3 regions of the Pseudomonas rhizosphaerae genome follow, and region 3 is predicted to be linked to each of the others. Evidence: predicted binding sites of a transcription regulator. Region 3 holds the regulator's gene; each other region holds the start of a gene.
What was found. The regulator FliA, encoded in region 3, starts transcription of late flagellar genes. The targets are predictions, from matches to a motif close to CTAAAGTTTNNNNNNNNNNNGCCGNTAA.
Positions count from the first base shown of each region.

Region 1: the regulator FliA is predicted to act here: its motif matches at 2,179-2,206, upstream of LT40_RS08020 (methyl-accepting chemotaxis protein).
Region 2: the regulator FliA is predicted to act here: its motif matches at 1,117-1,144, upstream of LT40_RS01510 (methyl-accepting chemotaxis protein).

Region 1 covers NZ_CP009533.1:1,777,326-1,780,603, reverse strand. Annotated here, with positions in the region: gene LT40_RS08020 (methyl-accepting chemotaxis protein) at 29-2,053, opposite strand; gene rbsK (ribokinase) at 2,387-3,278, shown strand, end outside.
Region 2 covers NZ_CP009533.1:321,230-324,507, forward strand. Annotated here, with positions in the region: gene LT40_RS01505 (carbon-nitrogen hydrolase family protein) at 257-988, opposite strand; gene LT40_RS01510 (methyl-accepting chemotaxis protein) at 1,183-2,808, shown strand; gene LT40_RS01515 (aminotransferase-like domain-containing protein) at 2,820-3,278, opposite strand, start outside.
Region 3 covers NZ_CP009533.1:557,413-560,690, forward strand. Annotated here, with positions in the region: gene flhF (flagellar biosynthesis GTPase FlhF) at 1-516, shown strand, start outside; gene fleN (flagellar synthesis regulator FleN) at 635-1,468, shown strand; gene fliA (RNA polymerase sigma factor FliA) at 1,462-2,208, shown strand; gene LT40_RS02510 (chemotaxis response regulator CheY) at 2,335-2,709, shown strand; gene LT40_RS02515 (protein phosphatase CheZ) at 2,729-3,278, shown strand, end outside.

The sequences.
Region 1 (3,278 bases), 1.2 Mb from region 3:
AGCGCGGATCGACACCGTTTCTTCCTCGCTACACCTTGAATCGCGATACCACGGTACGCAGTTCCGTCGCCAACAAGGTGAGTTCTTCCGCCGTCACCGCGTTGTCTTCGATCCCTTCCATCAACGCCAGGCTGCCATTGCGGATTTCGGTCACGTTGCGGTTGATGTCTTCGGACACGGCATGTTGCTGAACGGCGGCGCTGGCGATCTGGGTGTTCATGCCGACGATCTGCTCGACACCCTCGCTAATGGCATCCAGGCTGTTCGACGCCGCATCGGCCGACTGCAAGCACTCTTGGGCGCGCTGCCTGCCGGCCTTCATCTGCTCGACAGCAGCCGAGGTGGCCGATTGCAGCTCCTGGATAATCCGGCGGATTTCCTCGGTCGAGTTCTGCGTGCGTGAAGCCAGGGTCCGCACCTCGTCGGCGACCACGGCAAAGCCACGGCCCTGTTCCCCGGCACGGGCGGCTTCGATGGCCGCATTGAGGGCCAGCAGGTTGGTCTGGTCGGCGATATTGCGAATCACCTCGATGACCCCGCCGATCTGCTGGCTGTGCTGGGCCAGCGCCGAGACTTTCTGCGCGCTGCGCTCCACTTCGTCGGCCAGAGACTCAATGGTGACTTTGGTTTCGTGCATCTGTGCCAGGCCGGCATGGGTGGACTGGCTGGCCTGCCCGGCAGCGTGGGCGGCGCCTTCGGTGTTCTGCGCCACGTCGGCAACGCTGGCGGTCATCTCGTTGATGGCCGTGGCCACTTGTTCGGTCTCGCCTTGCTGAGTGCTCATCGCGCGCTTGGCACTGTCGATGGAGACACCCATGCGCGCAGCGGCGTCGGAAACGGACTGCGAGCTGCGCTCGACCTGGGTCAGCGAGCTGCCGAAGGCTTGTACCATGCGGTTCAGGCTGTTGCCCACGTCGGCCATTTCGTCTTTTCCGCGAACCTGGACGCGTGTGCTCAAGTCACCTTGGGCGATGAGCTGGGTGGCCTGCAGCACATCTTGAATGCTGCGACGCATGGCACTGTAGATGCCGCAGAAAACGTACACCAGCAACAAGCCGACGACAGCGAACATGCCGAGAATGAACAGGCGTTCCGATGTCTTTTCCTGAGCCCGATAGGCCAGGCGGTTGAGCAGCTCTTCCTGCAGCGTGTCTTGCGCCTTGTACAGCTCGGCCACCACCGTGTTGCCCTTGGCGGGTACGTTCTGCACGTTGACCAGCGTATCGCTGGTGGAGGACGTGACCGCATCAAGATCGGCACGGAAGCCGGTCAGGCTCATGAACGCACTGTCGATGGGTGCCTGAATGCGATCGGCCAGCGCGGGCTCTCGGCGACGCAGCAATTCCAGGCTTTGCTGCAACTCCTTGTGGATCAGCAACTCGTTCTTGAGCATCGACTTGATCACGCCACGCGTTGCCGGGCTCAACGGCTGCCCTTCACGCAGCCCGCTGGCCAACCCACGCAATTGCCCGACGATGTTGATCTGCCGGGGCAAACGTAGCGTACTCAGGTCGATCATGAACAGCGAGGCGTAATCCTCATCCAGCACCATGCCGGAGGTGGCCGAAACGTAGTAGACGAAATTGAGCGTCTCGGTCAGTTGGTCGTTCCATCCATCGAACATGCCGCTCGGATCGACGCCGGGCTTGGCCGACGACATCAAGCGCGTAGCCGAGGCATGCAGGCGCTCCACGCGATCGCCGGTCTGCAAGGCGTCGTTGAACTGGCCATCGGTGGTCGCCAGTTTCGAGAACGCAGCCTCGATCTTCGCCTGGTTGGCCAGGACATCAGCCTGCGCGGTCTGGTCGCCGCTGAGCAAACGGTTGGTCAACGCGCGTTGCATCATGGACAGGCGCAGGATCGGCGTTACATCCAGCAGGTAGCGCTGGCCGGTCTGCTCCGAGCGTATGACCGCCAGGCTGTCATTGAGCTGAACGATGAAGCGGGTACCGAGCAGGAGCAGCGGGACCAGAACGATGAAGGCAAGTACCGCGAATTTTGTCGGGAAGCGTAGCCGGTTGGCCAATGTGACGGCAGGAGCAAGGATGTTCATAAAGTTCTCACAGCCCGGAATGGGTCGGTTTGTTGTGGGTCTTGGGTGAGAACGGTCCATTTTCTCGGACGCCGGGCTCTGTCTGGCCCTTTGGCTGATCACAAGTGTTCTGTGGTCAAACGTGCGTATCGGTAGGCATCGAGATAACTTTACAAAAAATTGTACAATTAATTATTTTTGTATGACTTTTGAACCTTATGTTTTGACCGATGTCATTGCGACATCACTGCAGCCGCATAAAATAAAGATTGAATCCTCACAGAAAATGTTATTTAAATAACACAAATAACAGCCGTGGATGCTTCCGTCGGCGCTGGCGAGGTCACAACAACAATGAGCAAGATTGCAGTCATCGGCAGCAACATGGTCGATCTGATTACCTACATCGATCGCATGCCTGCCCAGGGTGAAACCCTCGAAGCACCCCGTTTCGCCATGGGCTGTGGTGGCAAAGGCGCCAATCAGGCTGCGGCTGCGGCGCTGCTGGGGGCTGACGTGCTGATGCTGAGCAAGGTGGGCGACGACGGCTTCGCCGACACCACCCTGGCCAATTTCCAACGCCTGGGTATCGACTCGCGCTTCGTCGAGCGCGTACCGGGCGTATCCAGCGGCGTTGCACCGATCTTCGTCCAGGAGAACTCCCACAACAGCATCCTGATCGTCAAAGGCGCCAACGCGCACCTGCAGCCAGCCGACATCGACCGCGCCGAGGCACAGCTACGCGACTGCGCCTTGATCGTGCTGCAGCTGGAAATCGAACTGGCAACCGTCTACCACGCCATCGAATTCGCCCGTCGCCATGCCATCGCCGTGCTGCTCAACCCCGCCCCTGCCCTGGCCGGTCTGAGCAACGACCACCTGGCGCTGCTGGACTTCCTGATCCCCAACGAAAGCGAACTGGCCCTCATCAGCGGGTTGCCGGTGACCTCTGCCGAAGAAGCTGCACAGGCGGCGCGGACATTGGTGGCCAAGGGCATGCGCCACGTCATCGTCACCTTGGGCGAGCAAGGCGCTTTGTACGTGGGCGCCGAAGGCGAGTGGCAGGTTCCCGGGGTCAAGGTCGAGGCACGCGACACCAGTGGCGCAGGCGATGCCTTCATCGGTTGCTTTGCCCGTCACTGGAGTCAGGACCGAGATATTCGCCAGGCAATGCACCAGGCGGTGGCCTACTCCGCCTGTTCGGTCACCGGCCTGGGCACACAATCTTCCTACCCCGATGCGGCTA
Region 2 (3,278 bases), 240 kb from region 3:
TAGATGTTATACCGTAACATCTGCATAGGAAGCTGTCGATGGGTCTCTATCAGTCCGAAGGCGTTGGTGGATGCGCTGCTGATTTGCGACTAAGCAGCAGTAGCGGCGCAGCGGCGCTGGGGAATCCCAAGTAGGTGGCGCACATCAAGGAATCGCGCCACAGATTGCGCCAGATGTTGGCGCGATTCTCGAAATCGCGCCACAATTGCGCCACGCCTTTATCGAATCGCGCCAAATATCAGCTCACGCGTAGCTTTCACACCAAGCTGAAAATACTCGCTTCCCCAGTCTGCATGTCATAGGCGACTAACGCTTCCTGAACGGCATCGGCGCTGCACACGATTTCACCCTGTCTGTTCCAGACGGCGGAACAGCCCGCCGCAACACAGTCATCGGCGGCCCCTACACAGTTTGCCATCAGTACCGTCATGGAATGCTTTTTAGCAATCATCGGATAATGCTCGTTAGCCAAGGCAGTCCCGCGTTCAGACTTCGCCACGCTTGCCAGATACACCTGAGCACCCGACTGTGCAGCTTCTTGGGCGTGGCTTGGCTGCAGTGATTCGTAGCAAATAGCAGGGGCCAAGACGACATCTGCGTGATTCAGCACAAGCTTGCGGCTACCGGCGGCGAAGAACGGTAATTCGTCGGCATGCAGAAGCTGTTTTGAGTAGCAGGTACGCGGCTGTCCAGGCTGGAAACTGATCATGCTGATTTCGATACCCTCGCGTCCCTGGGTGGGCGCGCCCACGGCGATGAGCATCCCATATCGATCGCTCAGTTGCTGGAACTCATCAAGACGGCTATCGCTCGTATCCATCGCCAAGGTATCAGCCAGCCTTGGCTCGTAACCGGTGAGGGAAAGCTCGGGAAAGAGCACGAGATTGGCGCCCAAATTTGCGGCCTGCTGGATGGCAGCCATATGTTTGGCGATGTTTGCTTCACAGTCGCCCGGTACGGGGCGGATTTGCGCGGCGATCAGCTTCATTTGCTCTTTCTCTTCAACGTGTAGTGACGGCTCTGAGGCGAATGAATCTGTGCCGAGAGCGAACTCAAAAAATACAGGGCTAGCTTGCACCAAACTGTGCGCTGATCGCCCAGCTTCTCGGCAAGCCGCTCAAGTTTCAACGCCTGGCGTGGATAGCGTATTACAACAATCTATTCGCAGTCCGGAGCTTCTACATGTTCTCCCACTTGAAAGTCCGCACAGGCATGATCGGCGTGTTGGTGTTATTCGTTATCGCGCTGATGTTCTCGATCGTCAACAGTTGGTCATCAGCGGTGCGCAGCTATGATCAGGTCGACGAGCTCAGGCACACTTCACAACAGATTGACGGCATCAACAATTCCCTGCTGTTGGCCATCCGTACCAGTGCCAATGTGTCATCGGCGTTCATCGAAACCGTGGGCGGTCGATTCGAGGATGCAGAAGCCCGGCTGGTGCGCAGTGAAGGCATCTGGAACGATGCCATTGCCAAACTCAATGCCTCGACGGCCGATATACGCGACCCGAAACTTCAGGCGCTCGCCGACGACTTGAAGGCCGCGTTCGCCGAGTACGGCACCGCCATCGTCGGCCAGCGCGCCGCCACTCGTGCACGCTCGGCGGACCAGTATTTCGTGGTCAACATCAGCGCTGGCAAGGGCATGACCAAACTTCAGGAAATCCGCGTGAATCTGGTCGGCGCCCTGGATGCTCGTGCCGCTGAGATCAACCAGGACGCCAGTGACCGCCTGGCGACCGCCAAGCGGCTATCCCTGGCACTGGCGTGTATCACGCTGGCGCTGGCGGTGATTTGCTGGATGTTCATCTCCGGCCGTGTACTGCGCCCGCTTCGTGAAGCCGGCGAGCACTTCAAACGCATCGCCAACGGCGACCTGACCCAAGAGGTCGTGGCCACGGGCCGCAACGAGATCGGTGACTTGTTCGTCGAGCTTCAGCGCATGCAAGCCAGCCAGCGCAACACCCTGATCCTGATTTCCGGTTCCGCGACCCAGCTGGCCTCGGCGGCCGAAGAGCTCAACGCGGTGACCGAAGAAAGCAACCGTGGCCTGCAGCAACAAGACATGCAACTTGAACAAGCCGCCACTGCAGTCAACCAGATGACCAGCGCCGTCGAAGAAGTCGCGCGCAATGCCGTGTCCACTTCGCAAGCGGCGACAGCGTCAAACACGCTGTCGGAGAAAAGCCGTCAACAGGTTCGCGAAAACATCGCCGGTACTCAGTTGATGACAACTGAAATCCAGGGCAGCGCAGAGCGTATCCAGCAACTGGCCGGCGAAGTACGCAACATCGGCAAGGTACTGGACGTTATCCGTGCCGTGTCGGAGCAGACCAACCTGCTGGCCCTCAATGCCGCCATTGAGGCCGCCCGTGCCGGTGAGGCGGGGCGCGGTTTTGCCGTGGTCGCCGATGAGGTGCGAACGCTCGCCTATCGCACTCAGGAGTCCACCCGCGAGATCGAGCAGATGATCGGCAGCGTGCAGACCACTGCCGAGCAAGCTGTCGACTCGATGCGCGATAGCACCCTGCGTGCGCAAGGGACTCTGGAAATCACACAAGCCTGCGGCGCGGTACTGGAAGACATCTTTGCTGCCATCGGTCAGATCAACGAACGCAATCTGGTCATCGCCAGTGCCGCGGAAGAGCAGGCTCAGGTCGCCCGTGAAGTGGACAGCAACCTGGTCGCCATTCGTGACCTGTCCGCGCAGTCTGCGGCCGGCGCCCTGCAGACCAATGCGGCAAGTCACGAGCTGTCGCGTCTGGCGGTCGAATTGAACGACCTCGTGTCTCGTTTTCGTACCTGAGTGAACCGAGATCAGATATAGGCTCCGACCACCCGCTTTACGGTGGTCAGCGCCTCACGCAGTGTCTCCATGCTCACCGAACCGAGCGCCAGCCGTATGGCATGAGGGACATGAGCCGAGGTGCAGAACGGCTCGGCCGTCGAGACCGACACGTGTTCGCGCATCAATTCCAGGGTGACCTGGTCCGCCCTTGCGTCCTCCGCCAGCGGCAGCCACAGAAAGTACGAAGCGGGGTGACGTATCACGGGCAACCCTGACAGCAGCGAGTCGGCCAACGCCTGCCGGGCTCGGGCATCTGCGCGCTTTTGCGTTTCCAGTGCGGCGACCGTGCCATCGTCGAGCCAAACGCAGGTGATGGCCGTCATGACGCCTGGGGTGTTCCAGGTCGTGGCCTTGACCGTGCGCTTCAAAGCGTCCAATCGGTCCATCGGCGCTGCGACGTAGCCGACGCGCAATCCAGTGGCGATGTT
Region 3 (3,278 bases):
AAGACCCTGGGCCGTATTCTCAATGTTTCGGTGACTCAGGTCGATCCGGGCCAGTCATTGGTACAGGCGCTGGAACCCCTGCTGCGCAAGCGCGTGGTGTTGATCGACACCGCTGGCCTGCAAGCCAGCGATCCGGCACTGCGCATGCAGCTCGAGAGCCTGGCCGGGCGTGGGATCAACGCCCGCAACTACCTGGTGCTGGCAACCACCAGCCAGAAGCAGGTACTCACCGCGGCTTACCACAGTTACAAACGTTGCGGTCTGGCCGGGTGCATCCTGACCAAACTCGATGAAACGGCCTGTCTCGGCGAAGTGCTGAGCCTGGCCATCAGTCAGGAACTGCCGATTGCCTATCTCACCGATGGGCCGCGCATCCCCGACGACTTGCATTTGCCGCGCCGGCACCAGTTGGTCAGCCGCGCGGTCAGCGTGCAAATGCAAGAAGAGCCCAGCGAAGAGGCCATGGCCGATATGTTCGCAGGGCTCTACCACAGCCCCGACAAGCGAGTTGGCTGAGGTGAAGAACGTTAGGCAAGCACAATCTTCCTGCATCGTAGGGTTGCCAGGAAATACTCGAGCAATCGAACTGGCAGCCACTGGTGTGGCCTCGGTCTAGACAAGGTAAAGAACGAACATGGGCAGCATGCATCCCGTACAGGTGATCGCGGTGACCGGCGGCAAAGGTGGCGTCGGCAAGACTAATGTGTCAGTGAACTTGTCCCTGGCGTTGGCCGAGCTCGGCCGCCGGGTCATGTTGCTGGACGCCGACCTTGGCCTGGCCAACGTCGACGTGTTGTTGGGCCTGACCCCCAAGCGCACCCTGGCGGATGTGATCGAAGGCCGCTGCGAACTGCGCGACGTGATGTTGCAGGGCCCTGGCGGAATCCGCGTCGTGCCGGCGGCTTCCGGCACCCAGAGCATGGTCCACCTGACCCCGGCCCAGCATGCCGGTCTGATCCAGGCCTTCAGCGATGTGGGCGACAACCTCGACGTGCTGATCATCGACACGGCCGCCGGCATCGGCGATTCGGTGGTCAGCTTCGTCCGCGCGGCCCAGGAAGTCCTGCTGGTGGTGTGCGACGAGCCCACCTCGATCACTGACGCCTACGCCCTGATCAAGCTGCTCAACCGCGACTACGGCATGAACCGTTTCCGGGTCCTGGCCAACATGGCGCAGAGCCCTCAGGAAGGGCGCAACCTGTTCGCCAAGCTGACCAAGGTGACCGATCGCTTCCTCGACGTTGCCCTGCAGTACGTCGGCGCCGTGCCGTACGACGAGTCGGTGCGCAAGGCCGTACAGAAGCAGCGCGCCGTCTACGAGGCATTTCCCCGCTCCAAATGCTCGCTGGCCTTCAAGGCCATCGCGCAGAAGGTAGACACCTGGCCGTTGCCGGCCAATCCCCGCGGCCACCTGGAGTTCTTCGTCGAACGCCTGGTGCAGCAAACCAGTGCAGGGCCCGTATCATGAGCGCCAGCGGATACCGTATGTACAGCAAGGCGTCGCGCGACTCGCAGCAGCATCAGCTGATCGAGCAATACGCACCGCTGGTCAAGCGCATCGCCTATCACCTGCTGGCGCGACTGCCGGCCAGCGTGCAGGTGGAAGACCTGATCCAGGCCGGCATGATCGGCCTGCTGGAGGTCTCGACCAAATACGATTCGAGCAAGGGCGCCAGTTTCGAGACCTATGCCGGCATTCGTATCCGCGGCGCGATGCTCGACGAAGTGCGCAAGGGTGACTGGGCGCCGCGTTCGGTACACCGCAATACGCGCATGGTCAGCGACGCCATTCGACGAATTGAATCGAAAACCGGCCGCGACGCTAAAGATCACGAGATTGCGGCCGAACTCAATCTGAGTCTGGATGATTACTACGGGATCCTGAACGATACCCTGGGCAGTCGCTTGTTCAGTTTCGACGACCTGCTGCAGGACGGCGAGCACGAGGGCCTGCACGAAGACGGCGCCAGCGGTTCGCTGGAGCCTTCGCGGGATCTGGAGGACGAGCGCTTCCAGGGCGCGCTGGCCGAGGCCATCGCCAACCTGCCCGAGCGGGAAAAGCTGGTCTTGTCGCTGTATTACGACGAAGAGCTGAACCTCAAGGAAATCGGCGAGGTACTGGGTGTCAGCGAGTCGCGCGTCAGCCAGCTGCACAGCCAGTGCGCCGCGCGACTGCGCGGGCGCCTGGGGGAGTGGCGGGCACGCTGAAGTACTGGGTTTCCCAAGCGTTCGGGGCTGGTCTGCAGTGGTAGTGGATGTAATCGGATTCGATTGTTATGCACGTCCAGGGGCTGGGCGTGTTCAAGACTGCTGGAGGTCTAATTGGACAAGAACATGAAAATCCTCATCGTCGACGATTTCTCGACGATGCGGCGCATCATCAAGAATCTGCTGCGTGACCTGGGCTTCACCAACACCGCCGAGGCCGATGATGGCAACACGGCCTTGCCGATGCTGCTCAGCGGTAACTTCGATTTCCTCGTCACCGACTGGAACATGCCCGGCATGTCCGGCATCGACCTGCTGCGCCAGGTGCGTGCCGACGATCGCCTCAAGCACCTGCCGGTGCTCATGGTGACCGCCGAAGCCAAGCGCGAGCAGATCATCGAAGCCGCCCAGGCCGGGGTCAACGGGTATGTGGTCAAGCCTTTCACTGCGCAAGTGCTGAAAGAAAAAATCGAAAAGATTTTCGAGCGCGTCAATAGCTGAATTCTGCAACGGGGGCGCAATGGATCACAAACAAAGCACATTGGGGGACTTCGAGTCGACCCTGAAGAAACACGCCGTGGAGCTGGTGGACAGCCTTGAAAAAGGCCGGTTCGGTGAAGCGGTGCAATTGATCCACGAGCTGAACCAGACCCGCGACCGCGGCCTGTACCAGGAAGTGGGCAAGCTGACGCGCGAGCTGCACAGCGCCATCGTCAGTTTCCAGATCGATCCGAACATTCCCCAGGCCGAAGAAGTTTCGCAGATCACCGATGCGACCGAACGCTTGTCGTATGTGGTGCGCCTGACCGAGAGCGCGGCCAACCGGACGATGGACCTGGTCGAGCAGAGCACGCCGGTGCTCAACACCTTGAGTGCCGAGGCCAGCGCCTTGAGCGTCGACTGGCAGCGCTTCATGCGCCGTGAAGTGGCCGCCGACGAGTTTCGCGAACTGGCGCGCCGGGTCGACGGGTTTCTGACCCGCAGCGAGCAGGGCAATCGGGAAGTGGCCAGCCACCTGAACGATATTGTCCTGGCCCAGGACTACCAAGACCTCACCGGCCAGGTCATCA